One region of the Paenibacillus sp. JNU01 genome, then DNA from elsewhere that is predicted to be linked to it. Evidence: predicted binding sites of a transcription regulator. Region 1 holds the regulator's gene; the other holds the start of a gene.
The links. The regulator Rex, encoded in region 1, represses fermentation and respiration genes when NADH is low (regulators of the CRP and FNR family bind a similar motif). The targets are predictions, from matches to a motif close to TTGTGAAATATTTCACAA.

Region 1 (8,235 bases):
CAACGTTTTCCCTGTCCCTGGAGGGCCTGTCAGCAAGATCCCTTTTAACGGGCGAATCCCGAACTTGCGAATTTCTTCATGTTTGATGAGAAAGTCCAGTGCTTCACGCAATTCTTGCTTGGCACTGTCCTGACCACCAATTTCTTCAAAAGTAAGCTTGGAAGGACCTTTTTTCTTCCGTTTACGCTCCTGTGCAGCGCCTACGGTAATCCCGCCACGCATTTGCATCATGAACAACAAAGCTCCAACAAACACCGCTGCAATTAGAATCGGAATAATATTAACACCAGTAAAAGCAAGAAAAATAATCAACACAGGGACAAATCCAATGGCAATTTCTTTGGTCCACTTAGGCATTAGGCCACACTCCTATCTGACCGGGCACACGCGGCAGAATAATAAACTTGCTGGCATCTCCGTCTCTGAGACTTACATATACATTGTTGTCATCCATCGCTGTATTTACCTTTATTCCATTCGTAGCCATCTTGGACAATGTTGGTGTGATCTCGGTGTACTGTTTGTTCTCCATCGCCTGAGCCACGGTAAACATCGCATCACCCCACCAGCTTTCCAGTGCTTCACTGGAATGATCTACAACATCCAACTTTAATGAGCGAGTTCCAATCAAGGTCTGTCCTTCTTTGTGAATATATTGTACCAGTCTGCCCAAATCAACATCAGGTTGCAGATCCAGTTTCAATTGTACGTCATTGCGGTTAATAGTTAATTGAACGTCATTGACTCCATCGTACTGGGTAACCATCTTTTCAATCGGATTCTGCAAAGCCACCTGACGATACACAAACCAACCTCCAAACAACACAACGGCTGAAATGACGGCAGTTAAAGCAATAGGCAATACTTTTAGCTTCAAGTGAATTACCCCTCCCAGATTTTGGCCTAACTTACTGGCCTATTGGTATATACGAATATGTGCACATTGACTCCTGCGAGAATTTCGACAGGTTTATTTGTTATGAATGTAACTTTGAGTACATAACTGAGTATATCACATCGTATATACAATTTCGAAGGCGAAAATATGAATAAATTATTAATTTTAACTATTTAAATCAAAACTGTTCACAGGCAACACAAAGAACCGGTTCAGTCGGATATCCGTCTGCCGGTTCTTTCATTTCTACGATTCTCTAGCTAAGTTACTCTATTTGTTCTAGCTGTTCGGGAGTGTGTAAACCAAGTCTACCTGTTCTCCATTGCTAAAACGATAAAACCGATAGTGGTTATGCGTACCGTCTTTATAATACACTTGCCACACATATATTCCATTCACAACTCCGGGCATGATTCGTTTAATCTCACCGGCTGGAACTTCGGAACTAAAGCGATTGCGTATCTGTGCTTCGGACATGCCATTCTGCAGCAGTTCACTGTGTATAGCGTTAGCACCTGTAGCAGGTTGATTATTTGCATCGAATTTAACCCAGACCATAACATCCTGGTTATCCTTGTTTTTGCCGAGCAGGGTCCAGTAGATGTTGTCAGAGCCTTCTTTATCACCCCAGATGTACTTACGCAATTCATCATAAGATGTAATGCCCAGTTGCTCCTGTGCTGCCTGTATGGCGAGCGCTTCTTCCTTACGCTGGTCCTGTGTGACATACACGTAATAACGCTGAAGTCCAAACAGAATCAGAACTAGTGCAAGCAGCGAAATCCATATCCACTTCTTTTTTTTCTTCAAAAGCCGAACTTCCTTTCCCTATGATGCTCCGCAATACAATTAACGAGCAAGCAAACCATCAAATGCCAATTGAGACTCACGCAAAATACGTTCTTCGTCCAGCGTCAGACATTCGCCATGTTTAACCACTTGTTTCCCATCTACCCATACGTGCTCCACATCTTTGGCAGAGGCTGAATAAATCGTATGCGAGATCAGGTCTGTATGTGGGTAGAAGTGTGCCTGTTCAATGTCCAGGGCGATGAAATCAGCCTTCATGCCTACCTGAAGCGCACCGGTATTGTTCAGGAAGATGGATTTAGCACCATATGAAGTTCCGAGTAGTAACGCTTCGCCCGCTGGCACGGCAGTCGGATCACCAGACACACCTTTGTGAATCAATGCAGCCAGTCTCATTTCTTCAAACATATCCAGGTTGTTGTTGCTTGCCGGTCCGTCGGTTCCAAGTGACACGGTAACTCCTGCTTTCAGTAATGCAGGTACCCGCGCAACACCGGAAGCGAGTTTCAGGTTACTTCCCGGGTTATGGGATACAGCCACATCATGGCGGGCCAAAATTTCAATCTCTTCATCATTCAGGTGCACCGCATGTGCTACCAGGGATGGACGGGAGAAAAAGCCCAGTTTCTCCAGATGTGCCACAGGACGCAGTCCATATTCTGTAACGTTCTGCTCCACTTCACGAAGCGTTTCCGACATATGTGTATGCAGAGGAAGGTTAAGATCATTTGCGACCTGTACAAGCTTCTCTATGTAGTCAGGAGGGCATGTATATGGTGCGTGTGGCGAGATTACGGTTGTGATGCGACCATCTGCCTGTCCATTCCACTCACGTGCAAACGCTGCCGACTCCTCCAGCTTCCGCAATTGCTCTTCTTCCGAGCACAGCCCGATTACACCACGTGCAAGTGCTGCTCTAACGCCGGATTGTTCCACAACTTTGGCAACCTGATCCATATGATCATACATGTCCAGGAAAGCTGTAGTTCCGCCTTTCAACATTTCAAGCACGGATAGCGAAGTTCCCCAATATACGTCTTGAGAAGTCATTTTTGCTTCCATCGGCCACATTTTTTCCTGCAACCATACTTGTAACGCAAGATCGTCCCCGTGTCCTCTAAGCAACGACATCGCTGCATGACCATGCGTATTGATCAGACCCGGCAGGAAGAACAATCCTTTTCCATCCACTTTGGTACAATTTTCGTCTCCATCCGGCAATGTCTCACCAATATGCACAATCTTGTCATTCTCGACAACCATGTATCCATGAACCACGTTCCATGTCGTGCCTTCATTAACGGCAAATTTGCCGTTGTGGATTACCCATCTATTTGTTGTCATCTTCCTCGTCGTCCTTTCCAGTCTCCAAGTAATAGGCCAAACTAAGCAGATCCGTTGTAAAGTCAGCATGGTGAATGCGGATATGTGGCGGTGTTTTTAGAATAGTTGGTGCAAAATTAAGAATCGCTTCGATTCCCGACTCAATAAGTTGATCGGCTACATTTTGAGCTTCCGTATCCGGAACTGTAATAATTCCGATGCGGATGTTATCTGTCTTAACCGCTTCCGTTAATTCATTCATTGGTTTTACCGTCAAACTGTTGATTTGACTACCAATCTTCGGTCCATATGCATCGAATACAGCAACAATCTTCATGTTGTCTTTCAGATATGCGTTGTAGTTGGACAAGGCCTGTCCCAGGTTACCAGCACCTACCAAAGCTACATTAATTTGCTGATCAATTTTGAGAATGTGACGAATTTTCTCGATCAAATAGGATACATCATACCCGATCCCTTTTCGACCAAAATCACCGAAGTAAGCCAGGTCTTTTCGAATTTGGGCCGGATTCAGATCCAGCCTCTGTCCAAGCTCTTGAGAAGAAACAGTAGCCACCTCACGCTGATGCAACTCGTTCAAATAGCGCAAGTATACAGGCAGACGTCGTACCACCGCTTCCGAAATTTTATCCGATTTCATTCTTGCTCCCCCTTACCAATGCCACGATAAAATAATAGATGAAAAGATGAGCATTCTGTATAAACTCAAAGATAGACGTGACATTTTATACAGAATGCTCTTTGTAATTTAGGTTATAAGTTCTTACGTGCAACTGCTTTAATCGGATACGGAAATATCTAATAAAGTTTAACGCCAAACGATAGTGTCATGCAATGATATAACGAACAAAGTTAACCATTATTCTTGTTCATTAAGAGGTTTTTCTAACCACTCGGTAATTCGGGGAACCATCTGCTCCGTGAGCATATGCTCCATTTTGGGACCAGGTAATGAATATAAAAAGAATTTGCCATAGTACGCTTCGATCACACGTGTATCATAAACAATGACAATACCTCTGTCCTTCGCTGTTCGCACCAATCGGCCAAATCCTTGCTTGAAACGAATGACCGCTTGCGGCACAGACAGTTTCATGAATGGATTTTTCTTTTGCTCCTGGAGCAATTCACTCTTGGCTTCAACCAACGGATGATTCGGCGGCTGGAAAGGCAGACGCACAATAGCGAGACAGGTCAGTGCTTCTCCCGGGATATCTACACCCTCCCAGAAGCTGCTTGTGCCCAAGAGTACCGTAGCTTTGGCATCCTGGAACCTGCGAGTCAACTTGGAGCGGCTTCCACTATCCACACCTTGACCCAACAACGAGATGTCGTTACCAGACAGTGCCTCCTTCAGCGGATCATAGACCTGTCGCAGCATCTTGTATGAAGTAAACAGAACCATCATGCGTCCACGCGTGGCAATTGCGGTCTCTGCGAGTGATTGCACCAGCATATTAACAAAGTGCGCATCACCCACACTGCCTTTCACACTTGGGAAATCACGCGGAATCACTAGAAGTGCCTGATCACGATAATTAAAAGGTGATGGCAGCATCGACGTTAAAAGCCGATTATTCTCAGAGGCTTCCTGTAAGCCAAGCTGCTCAATCATGAACTGGAATGACTTATCTACAGAGAGCGTAGCCGATGTAAGCACAACACTTTTCTTTTTATCAAAGAACAAATCCTTCAGTTGTGCACTGACATCGACAGGTACGGCGTACAGTTGAAGAGATTTACTGCGGAACTGACCGCTGGCTTCCATCCAGTACACCGTTTTGGCATCATCCATACGCATGAAGAATCGCAGATTCTCCTTCAATGTGGTCAGATCTTTCAGCAGTCCTGTAATGTCCGTAATCAGACTATCCGATTGATAATCATCCTGATCCTCTTTCACCTCAAGCAGCAATTTGTCCCCTTTGCGAACCAAATCGCCCAGAGTCACATAGATCTGGTTCTCCAGATCCTGCAACTCCTGCCATTTCGCAGGTTTCTGAGATGCCTTCAGGCGCAGGGAAAATTGCCCTGTCTCTCCCGGTGAAGCATCACTTCGTTCAGGCAAAAGACCGAACAGGGCATCGCTCATACGATCCCACAGTTCCTTAACCTCAACAGCTAGCGGGAACATCTGATCTACCATGGAGCCCCATTGCACCGAATTTTCATGCCCGGATAACTGCGAACGAAGCATAGGCAATTGTCCATTACGACTGTCTTTGAACAGACGGGTCAGGGTATGAACCAACGTGAAATATTTCATATGCATTCCAAGATGTTTACCCGCTACATCTTCCAGATGATGGGCCTCATCGATCACAAGACTCTCATAGGCTGGCAACAACTGATGTGCTGCTTTGACATCCGTAAACAATTTGGAGTGATTGGTTATTACGATATCAGACAACCCGGCCTCATGTTTGGCGCGATGATAGAAACATTTGCGGAACCATGGGCAGGATCTTCCCAGACAGGACTCGGATTCGCTCTGTACCGTCTCCCAGAAGTCGCCTCCGCGTCCGCTAAGGTTAAGCTCCTCATCATCTCCAGTTTCAGTCTGTGTGAGCCACACGATCATCTGAGCGGCTGTGAAATAATCCTCTTTGGGAGTGGCGAATTCACGTTTATTGATTTTGTGTTCAAATTTGCGCAGGCACAGGTAATGTCCACGTCCTTTGAAGACAGCAGCCTTAAACGGAAACGGAACCACTTGGGTCAGCATCGGAATATCTCGCTCTCTCAATTGCTCCTGCAAATTGATCGTATGCGTGCTGACCATGACTTTCTGTTCTTGTTTCACACTTTCGTATATCGCTGGCAGCAGATAACCCAGAGATTTACCGGTACCTGTTCCAGCTTCGATCAAGAGATGTTTCTCTTCATCCAGGGCTTGCCTTACACTGCTGAACATCTGGGTCTGGGCTTCACGCTCTTCGTAATGATCCAGCGTATCCTTCAGGTTCTCCCGAACCTGGTCCATAAACTGTTCGAAGCTTACACCATCGAGGGGGTTACCTTCCCGCTCATCACGTGGTGCACCAATATCGGTCCAATCACTTACATTAAGAGCAAGCTGCCGATAATAGGTATGTCCGTCCAGATCCTGAATCGGCTCTGCTTCCTTCTCACTGCGCATCCCGTCCAAGAACCAACCCAAGTCACTGTCTTCTGGTGCGAACAGGTCACTGAGCCGTTGAATCGTTATGAGCGGTAATTCCTTTAACTCATCCAGACACTTGAGCAGCACATAGGCTGTCGCCAGTGCGTCACTGTCGGCCTGGTGAGGGCGATCATGTTGAAATCCAAATTCAGAAGACACATAACCGAGTTGATAAGAACCCAGTGATGGGAACGTAATCTTCAGAAAATCAATGGTATCCAGAATACGGCCAGTGAACGGCAGATAACCGCAACGGTCAAGAGCATTCTGCAAAAAGTGAAAATCAAAAGCGACGTTGTGTCCAACAAGCACCACATCGTTAAGCAGCGGAACCATCTCCATCATCATCTCTTCGAGTGATGGAGCGTCCGCCACATCTTCATCGGTAATACCCGTTAGCCCCGAGATAAACGGGGGAATCGGGACACCAGGGTTCACATAAGAACTATATATTTGAGTTATGCTGAAGTCATGATCTATGATGGCAAGTCCGGCTTGTATAATCTCACCGTCGGACTGCGTGCCGGTTGTTTCGAAATCCAATACGGCAAATTTCATTGCAATATACGGTCCCTTCCATTCCAGTCTATGTTACAGCATAGCAAAAAAAAGGGGATTTGAAAATTAACTGACAAAAAAGCGGTGTCCCCGCCGCTATGCCAAAGGAGGGAACACCGTTTTTTTGTCGCCGAATTCCCGCTTAATGAAGGGTCGTCAGCTGATTAGCATATTGCAATTTTCCCCTGTTCAACCTGCAAGCTTCCATGTTGTACAGCGGTTCGGTCAATGTCGGGTCATACTGAAGGGCCTGTGCAAAGAGTGAACATGCAGCCTCCGGGTTCGCAAGCTTGGCTTGAATACAGCCCAGAGCGTTACATACAAGCCCTTTCAAGCGAGGTGAGCCCTTAAGATACATGATCTGCTGCAAATGTGTCCCGGCTTCAGCGATTTGTTCCAGATTCAGATATGCGAGTGCCAAGTAAAAACGAGTTAATGCACTCTCCGGATGGTCGGTCACAACCCGGGAGAACTGCAAGATCGCCTGCGGATACATCTGTAATTTGAAATACCCTTGTCCTCGACTGAAACATTCCAGATGGAGTTCAGGCAGAGCGGTGACAGCTTCCTGTTCCGGTTCAAGGGACGCAGGCTTATCCATCTCCCGTTCCCTCACCTGGCTCATCTTTTCTTCAAACATCAGCCATTCATCCAACATTCCGTCACTCATCCGCTTAAGCAAGTTCCACTTTTGCAGCAATTCTTGTTTGTTCAGACCTTCAGCGGAAGGATAGCTCTTGATAATTTCATCTAACATGTCGTTCATTTCTGCGAAAACATGCTGGAACATCGTTGCATCCCCACCCTTGAAAAAATGGATTAGTGCAGTGACCTGTACTCATTTTTTGCTTCAAGGGCCGATTTCATTCTCCTTACCAGTCGATTACATAATTGTTGCGTGAACTTCCTGCTTCATGGTTTGTACAGGTTTATTCTGTCCATCTACAAACACAACGGTTGGTTTGTGAGTATTTGCCTCTTCTTGCGACATCATGGCATAAGAAATGATAATGACGTTGTCTCCAGGCTGCACCAGACGAGCAGCTGCGCCGTTTAGACAGATGACCCCGCTTCCGCGCGGTCCTGGAATCACATAAGTTTCCAGACGTGCACCATTGTTGTTGTTCACAATCTGCACTTTCTCGTTTTCCATCAAGTCGGATGTTTCCATCAAGTCTTCATCTATGGTAATGCTACCCACATAGTTCAAGTTGGCTTCCGTTACCGTAGCCCGGTGAATTTTGGATTTCATGAGTGTTCTAAACATGGGACAGCACCTCCGATTTTTGCAACCTTATATTGTCAATCAATCTTGTTTTTCCGAATTTCACCGCAAGTGCAATGAGCAGATCGTCACGTCCTTGAACTTCTTCCTGATCTGCGAGCGGCTCCAGACTTGGAAAAGCCTGAATCTCAGCATAGTCGATCACTGCAAGCGATGAGGTTGCAATCTGCTCGCGCA
Region 2 (8,235 bases), 230 kb from region 1:
ACATAGGTGTATGTTTGCTCTTACTGGCGATCTTGGCTGGTTGTAGTGAGACACAGCCTTCTGAACAGCCAATTGTCAAAGAGACAGAAACAGCGAATACGATTACAGTGGCTGTAGATGGCAGTACGTTTTTGCCTGATGCAACCAAGTCCATTAAGCGAGATTTTAGCGAAGGTTTGACACTCAAAAAGGCATTACTCAATAGCGGACTGGTTGATTTTACGGCAGATGGCAAACGGATTCAATCCGTTGGTGAAGTTTCTCTGGATTCTTCGCTTAGCTGGGCTGTCAAATTGAATGGCAAGGACATTGAACAGGAAGATTGGGACATGGAGCTTCATGCCAAAGATGAAGTGATCATTTACGTGAAAGCCGCTGACAGTGGGGGGGATGGCGTTGCATATCAGACAACGTTACTCAAGGTGAGCGGTGGAAACATTATGCCAACCCTCAATCGTCAATATGCCGGAGTCTACGTTCAAGAGTGTACCGTTCGCGATGTGTTGAAGTCCAGCGGAATTGTAAGAATGTCAGAGAATAACAAATTCGTCGTTTCGGTCGAGAATGTCACACCCCGCATGAATGAGCGGTGGGTCATTATGGTGAATGACAAAGAACTAATGGAAAATGGTTTGGACATGAAATTGAATCCACGTGATGCGGTGAAGCTTGAATTGACCAATGCATCCTAAGCATACCAAGAAGCCCAATCTCTATTTAGGAGAACTGGGCTTTTTTCATTAAAATTAAAGCAACATTCGATTAGCATAGTCAATTATTAAATACGACAGATCTCGTTCGGGCAAAGTTCACAGTGACAGATCCCTTGCAGCATCTTCAGATCTTTGATGACGATCATGCCATTGTCATATTCGATCGCATCTTTCTTGCGCAGATCGCTTAACATGCGGTTTACACTTTCACGGGTAGCTCCAATCATATTGGACAGGTCCGTGTGGGTAATTTTTTTATGAATAATGACATGCTCTCCATGAGGCTCACCATACGAATTCGACAATCGAATGAGGGTGGAGCAAAGCGCACCTGGTTTGCCATATAACATGAGATCCCGGAACTTCGTCTGTGTCAACCGGTGGTGGATGCCCATCCATTTCATAAAGTCGATCGCGAAGTCACAATGTTGGCAGATTAGCATCTCCAGGTCCTTATGCTCCAGTACACCGATCTCACTATCCTCCAGTACTTCCGCTGAGAAGGTGTGTTTCGAGCCAAAGAAGGGATCAGCCTGACCAATCATATCACCGGACTGATACATGTACATGATTAGTTCCTTGCCTTCATCCGTGGATTTGGTGATCTGGGCACGGCCCCGTTTCATATAATAAAGTTTGTCAGAGACGTCTCCTTCCCAGTACAGATGTGTACCTTCCGGATAGGTTCTATCTTTCATGGTAACCAGCAGATGGTTGAAATTCGCTTCCGAGAAACAGTTCGTATTGCCGCGTTTTTCCAGTACAGTTGTTAGTTCTAACATAAGTCTATCTCCCCTTTGTGTCCGTCGGATGGACTCCTGTAGCTTGCAGTAGCCTCCGAGGTTTGCCGCAAACCGTTGCCGTCCTGATCAGGGTCATCTCGGCCGGGAGGAAGGACGGTACAAATTGCGGTGGTTCAATTTTTAAGTTCAGTATATACCTAATCTTACCGTTTGAGGGGGAAGGAAAGGGGGCAAAAATGACGAAATTTCAAACATTGTGATTAAATTCACTTTTATTGGAGAGCATGATTTTTACAGCCCTATACTTTAAATAGGAAGTGAAAATGGTTGGATGAAGGACACTACAAAACTTAAATAAAATTTGTTATACTTTGTGAAAAAAATCACATAATTAAGTTTATGGTCATGTTACGATGTGAATGTAAAGAAGAGAGACAAACCAATACGAACCTTTAGGAGGATGAGGGAGATGGCTGTAAAGAACGAAGTCGCCCCAGCAAAAGAACCGACAGCAGGTCAGTATATTCAAACGTTAATCGACAAAGCGAATAAAGCACACGCCGCATTCATGAAGATGGATCAGATGCAGATTGACCGGATTGTGCAAGCGATGGCGCTTGCGGGTTTGGATAAACACATGATGCTCGCAAAGATGGCCGTAGAAGAAACAGGCCGCGGAGTATATGAGGATAAAATCACCAAAAATATATTTGCAACAGAATATGTGTACCACAGCATCAAGTATGACAAAACCGTAGGTGTAATTGAAGATAATGAGTATGAGAGCTTCCAGAAAATCGCGGAGCCGGTCGGTATTATTATGGGGATTACACCCGTCACGAATCCAACATCAACGACGATGTTTAAAGCACTGATCTCCATTAAGACGCGTAACCCGATCATTTTCGGTTTCCACCCATCTGCACAGAATTGTAGCCGCGAAGCTGCCAAAATCCTGCGCGATGCAGCGGTGAAGCATGGTGCTCCAGCGGATTGTATCCAATGGATTGATGATCCTTCCATGGATCGTACAAACGAACTGATGAATCACAATGATGTGGCTCTCATTCTGGCAACAGGCGGATCCGGCATGGTACGTGCAGCGTACAGCTGTGGTAAACCCGCACTGGGCGTAGGACCGGGTAACGTTCCTTGCTTTATCGAGAAAAGCGCGGATATCAATCAGGCAGTGACGGATTTGATCCTGTCCAAGTCCTTCGACAACGGTATGATCTGTGCTTCCGAGCAAGCGGTCATCATTGAAGAACCGATCTTTGATCAAGTGAAGAAAAAAATGATCGCGAATGGCTGTTACTTTGTTAACAAAGATGAAGCAGCAAAATTGACAGCAGGTGCAATTAACGCCGAGAAATGTGCAGTGAATCCGGCGATTGTGGGTCAATCTGCGGTGAGCATTGCGAAGTTGTGCGGTATTGAAGTTCCTGCAGGCACCAAAATTCTTGTAGCCGAGATTGAAGGGGTAGGTACCAAATTCCCATTGTCGGCAGAGAAATTAAGTCCGGTACTGGCTTGTTACAAAGTTAAAACGGCAGCAGAGGGAATTGAACGTGCAGCAGAAGTGGTTGCTTTTGGCGGTATGGGGCACTCCTCGGTGATCCACTCCACGAATGAAGAAGTGATTGGCAAATTCGCAGATCGTCTGCAAACTGGACGGATCATTGTGAATTCACCATCTACACATGGTGCCATCGGGGATATCTACAACACGAATATGCCATCATTGACACTGGGATGCGGATCATATGGACGTAACTCGACTTCTTCCAACGTAACCGCTGTGAACTTAATCAATGTGAAAAGGGTGGCTCGCCGTACCGTGAATATGCAATGGTTCAAAGTGCCGAACAAAGTCTACTTCGAAAAAGGGGCAACGCAGTATCTTGCCAAAATGCCTGACATCACACGTGTGGCGATTATTACGGATGCCATGATGGTGAAACTGGGATATGTTGAAAAGGTAGAACATTATCTGCGTCAACGCCAAATGCCAGTAGCAATCGAAGTATTCTCCGATGTAGAGCCAGATCCATCCACAACAACGGTAGATCGTGGAACCGAAATGATGCGCCGCTTCCAGCCAGACTGCATTATCGCACTCGGCGGGGGATCACCGATGGATGCTGCGAAAGCCATGTGGTTGTTCTATGAATATCCGGACACGGACTTTAACGATCTGAAACAAAAATTCATGGATATCCGCAAACGGATCTACAAATATCCACGTCTCGGCGTAAAAGCGAAATTTGTAGCGATTCCAACGACATCCGGTACAGGTTCTGAAGTAACATCGTTCGCGGTTATCACAGATAAAAATCAAGGGAATACTAAATATCCATTGGCCGACTATGAGCTGACACCAGACGTAGCGATTGTCGATCCGGAATTCGTATACTCTCTGCCTAGAACAGCCGTTGCAGATACAGGTATGGACGTACTGACTCATGCGATTGAAGCTTATGTGTCTGTCATGGCGAATGATTACACGGATGGCCTTGCGATCAAAGCGATTCAACTGGTATTCCAATACCTGGAGCAATCGGCACTGCAAGGTGATAAACTGGCACGTGAGAAAATGCATAATGCCTCCACCATTGCCGGTATGGCTTTTGCCAACGCATTCCTGGGCATTAACCACAGCTTGGCGCACAAATGGGGCGGTCAGTACCACACCGCACACGGACGCACCAATGCAATTCTGATGCCACACGTTATTCGTTACAACGCGAAAAAACCGACCAAATTTGCATCGTTCCCGAAATATTCGCACTTTGTAGCGGATGAGCGGTATGCCGAAATTGCCCGGATTCTGGGACTGCCTGCACGTACGACAGAAGAAGGCGTAACCAGTCTGATCAATGCCATTCGCAAACTGAACAAAACATTGGGCATTGAAGAATCGTTCCAAGAAATCGGATTTGATGCTAAAGACTTCGAAGCACATGTAGATTATCTGGCAGACCGTGCCTTTGAAGACCAATGCACAACCGCCAATCCGAAGTTGCCGCTGGTAACTGAACTGGCTGATGTATACCGCAACGCTTTCTACGGAAAGTTTGAATAACAAATCTAGAACGAAGCGTGCCTTACGGCAAAAAAAGATCAGGGTTCCCCGAGAGGGGAGCCCCGATTGCCGTCTTTATAGAGGTTACACGAAGTTAAGTGAGCAAGTGAGACACTAACACGATGACGAACAGAGCAGAACGGGCAGAAAAACAGAAAAGCGAAGCATCTGTTTTTCAGGAGTATTTTAAGATTTGGTTTGCACTGAGCATAGAGGAGCAAAAGGGTTTTATAGAGGTTACACTGAATCCGTGATGTGGCGGTTTGAACTATTCCCTTTACACAACAACAGAGGGGCAGAACAAACCTAAAAAGCGAAGCATGCGTCTTTAAAATAAAATTTGAACTTTGTTGTTTTATCAGTTGAACTACACATGTACACGATAACGGAGAGGAGAGAAAAAACCTGAAGAAGCGGAGCGTTCGCCTTTATCAACGGATTTTCACCTTTGAAAAAGTGATCAAAAAATCCGAGGATAACAGCGATCGGAAGGTTGTTCTCTACTTGCAGTGGCCAGTGTACGGCACCTAATGTTCATTCGCTTTTTCAGTAAATTTAAATAGTGAGCAGCGATTGGAAGGTTGTTCTGCCCGCGCAGTGGCTAAGTGTGAATCTAAAGGGGGTTCAATGGGACACAGCGCAGGTGGAGTGAGTTAGTTCACTGACTTTGTGACAAAAATCACAGATGATGAAAGCCTCAAGACGTATACTGAAAATGTAAGAAAAACATTCATTCCGCGGTTCCGGTTCCCAAGTAGAGAGAACATGATCCGGTTTATGTGAAACAATTCACATTAATCGCGGCTCTGGGCACACAATGCTACGAATGAAGCAAGATGTTATGTGTCCAGAAATCCAAATTAGTGGAGGGATTAAGATGTCGGTGATTGAAAAAGATGTCAAACAACAAACAGGCTGGAGAAACTTTACCAAAGGAACATGGACCAAATCCGTAGATGTGAATGATTTTCTGGCACACAACTTGACTCCGTATTACGGTGATGAAGCATTCCTAGCAGGTGCAACCCAGAATACCAAAGAATTGTGGGAGATCGTATCTGATCTGACCAAAAAAGAACGGGATAACGGCGGAGTACTTGATGTTGATGTGAACACACCAGCGACAATTGTTTCTCATCAACCAGGTTATCTGGATCAGTCCAAAGAGCAGATTGTCGGTGTTCAGACCGATGCTCCATTCAGACGTTCCATTCAACCAACAGGCGGAATCCGGATGATGATTGATGCATGTGAAGCATATGGCTTCGAATTGCCTCAAGGGCTCATTGATATATTTACAAACATTCGCAAAACACATAACCAGGGTGTATTCGATGCTTATACTTCCGATATGCGTGCAGCGCGTAAAGCAGGGATTATTACAGGTCTGCCAGATGCTTACGGCCGTGGCCGGATCATCGGTGACTATCGTCGTGTAGCTTTGTACGGGGTAGACTTCCTGATTCGTAACAAAAAAGGTGAATTGAACGCACTCGAAGTTGATGTTATTGATGAAGATGTCATTCGACTGCGGGAAGAATTGTCTGAGCAGATTCGTGCATTGCAAGAATTGAAACAATTGGGTGATATGCACGGGTTCGATATTTCCTTGCCAGCGACTACTGCAAAAGAAGCGTTCCAATGGTTGTACTTCGGTTACCTCGCTGCCATCAAAGAGCAGAACGGTGCTGCGATGTCTCTGGGACGTGTATCTTCTTTCCTGGATATCTACATTGAACGTGACCTGCAAGAAGGCATTCTGTCCGAAGAACAGGCTCAGGAATTGGTGGACCATTTCGTAATGAAACTGCGGATTGTCAAATTCCTGCGTACACCGGATTACAACGAACTGTTCAGTGGAGATCCAACGTGGGTAACGGAGTCCATCGGTGGTATGTCTGTAAATGGTGAAACACGCGTAACCAAAAACAGCTTCCGTTTCCTGCATACCCTGCACAACTTGGGTCCTGCACCAGAACCGAACCTGACTGTACTATGGTCCACGAAGCTTCCAGAAGCTTTCAAAGATTATTGCAGCAAAGTATCCATTGAAACCAGTTCAATCCAGTATGAAAATGATGACCTGATGCGTCCGATCTACGGTGACGATTACGGTATTGCTTGCTGTGTATCGGCGATGAAGATCGGGAAACAAATGCAATTCTTCGGCGCTCGTGCCAACTTGGCAAAAGCTCTCCTGTATGCGATCAACGGTGGTCGTGACGAGAAATCCGGAGCACAGGTTGGACCGGAGTATCCTGCCATTACCAGTGAAGTGCTGGATTACAATGAAGTCATGAAACGCTTCAAACCAATGATGGAGTGGCTCGCGAAGCTGTATATGAACACCCTCAACGTCATTCACTACATGCACGATAAATACAGCTATGAGCGTATCGAAATGGCATTACATGATCGTGACATTGTACGCACGATGGCTTGTGGTATCGCGGGTCTCTCGGTTACAGCAGATTCACTGAGTGCCATTAAATATGCCAAAGTAAAACCAATCCGTAACGAACAAGGCATCGCGGTTGATTTTGAAATCGAAGGTGACTTCCCTTGTTACGGTAACAATGAAGATAGCGTGGATAGCATTGCTGTTGAACTGGTTGAGAGCTTCATGGGCATGATTCGTAAGCACAAAGCATACCGTAACGCAATACCAACACAATCCGTTCTGACGATCACTTCCAACGTGGTATATGGTAAGAAAACAGGGACTACACCGGACGGTCGTAAAGCAGGTGAACCATTTGCTCCAGGTGCGAACCCAATGCATGGTCGTGACAAAAAAGGTGCACTGGCTTCCCTTGGCTCTGTAGCCAAATTGCCTTATGAACACAGTCTTGACGGGATTTCCAATACCTTCTCCATCGTGCCAAAAGCATTGGGTAAAGAGGAGACTACACGTAAATCCAATCTCACTGCGATGATGGATGGCTACTTTGGTCAAAACGCTCATCATCTGAACGTTAACGTATTTGATCGTCAGCAACTGATTGATGCGATGGATCACCCGGAAAACTATCCGCAACTGACTGTACGGGTATCCGGATATGCGGTTAACTTCATTAAACTGACTCGTGAACAACAGTTGGATGTCATCAACCGTACGTTCCATGGCTCGATGTAAGTAATATGCAAGTAGAAGACCGCTAGAGCAAGACATTCCAACTCATATTAAACGCACAGCGGATGCGGATACAGAAAGGAAGAGGCAGCATGGTTAACGGACATATTCATTCACTCGAAACTTTCGGGACGGTTGACGGCCCAGGCATCCGCTTCGTGCTTTTTATGCAAGGATGTCTACTCAAATGTCAGTACTGCCATAACCCTGATACATGGGCGCTCGATGGTGGAAAAGAAATGACGCTAGAGGAGGTATTGGCTGAAATTGAGCCATATCTATCCTATTACCGCAGCTCCGGAGGCGGACTCACGATATCTGGCGGAGAACCAACGTTACAGGCCCACTTTGTAGGCGAAATCTTCAAAGAAGTGAAGCGGCGCTGGGGATTGCATACGACACTGGACAGCAACGGATTTAACGAACCGGAACGGATTCACGATCTGCTGGATAACACAGACTTGGTTCTGCTGGATCTCAAGCATATTGATGATGAGAAACATATCAAGCTGACAGGCAAGTCGAACGAGAGAACGTTGAAAACGGCCAAGTGGTTATCGGAGC

Region 2: a site for Rex is predicted at 5,316-5,333, ahead of pflB (formate C-acetyltransferase). Genes of this name have one in related genera too.

Annotation. Positions count from the first base shown of each region.
Region 1 covers NZ_CP169723.1:1,431,653-1,439,887, forward strand. Annotated here, with positions in the region: gene NLBNIHML_RS05965 (AAA family ATPase) at 1-357, opposite strand, end outside; gene NLBNIHML_RS05970 (hypothetical protein) at 350-877, opposite strand; gene NLBNIHML_RS05975 (DUF5590 domain-containing protein) at 1,178-1,708, opposite strand; gene NLBNIHML_RS05980 (amidohydrolase) at 1,748-3,052, opposite strand; gene NLBNIHML_RS05985 (redox-sensing transcriptional repressor Rex) at 3,039-3,692, opposite strand; gene dinG (ATP-dependent DNA helicase DinG) at 3,912-6,773, opposite strand; gene NLBNIHML_RS05995 (tetratricopeptide repeat protein) at 6,916-7,563, opposite strand; gene panD (aspartate 1-decarboxylase) at 7,657-8,040, opposite strand; gene panC (pantoate--beta-alanine ligase) at 8,033-8,235, opposite strand, start outside.
Region 2 covers NZ_CP169723.1:1,660,972-1,669,206, reverse strand. Annotated here, with positions in the region: gene NLBNIHML_RS07125 (hypothetical protein) at 1-692, shown strand, start outside; gene NLBNIHML_RS07120 (Crp/Fnr family transcriptional regulator) at 779-1,495, opposite strand; gene adhE (bifunctional acetaldehyde-CoA/alcohol dehydrogenase) at 1,926-4,538, shown strand; gene pflB (formate C-acetyltransferase) at 5,416-7,674, shown strand; gene pflA (pyruvate formate-lyase-activating protein) at 7,764-8,235, shown strand, end outside.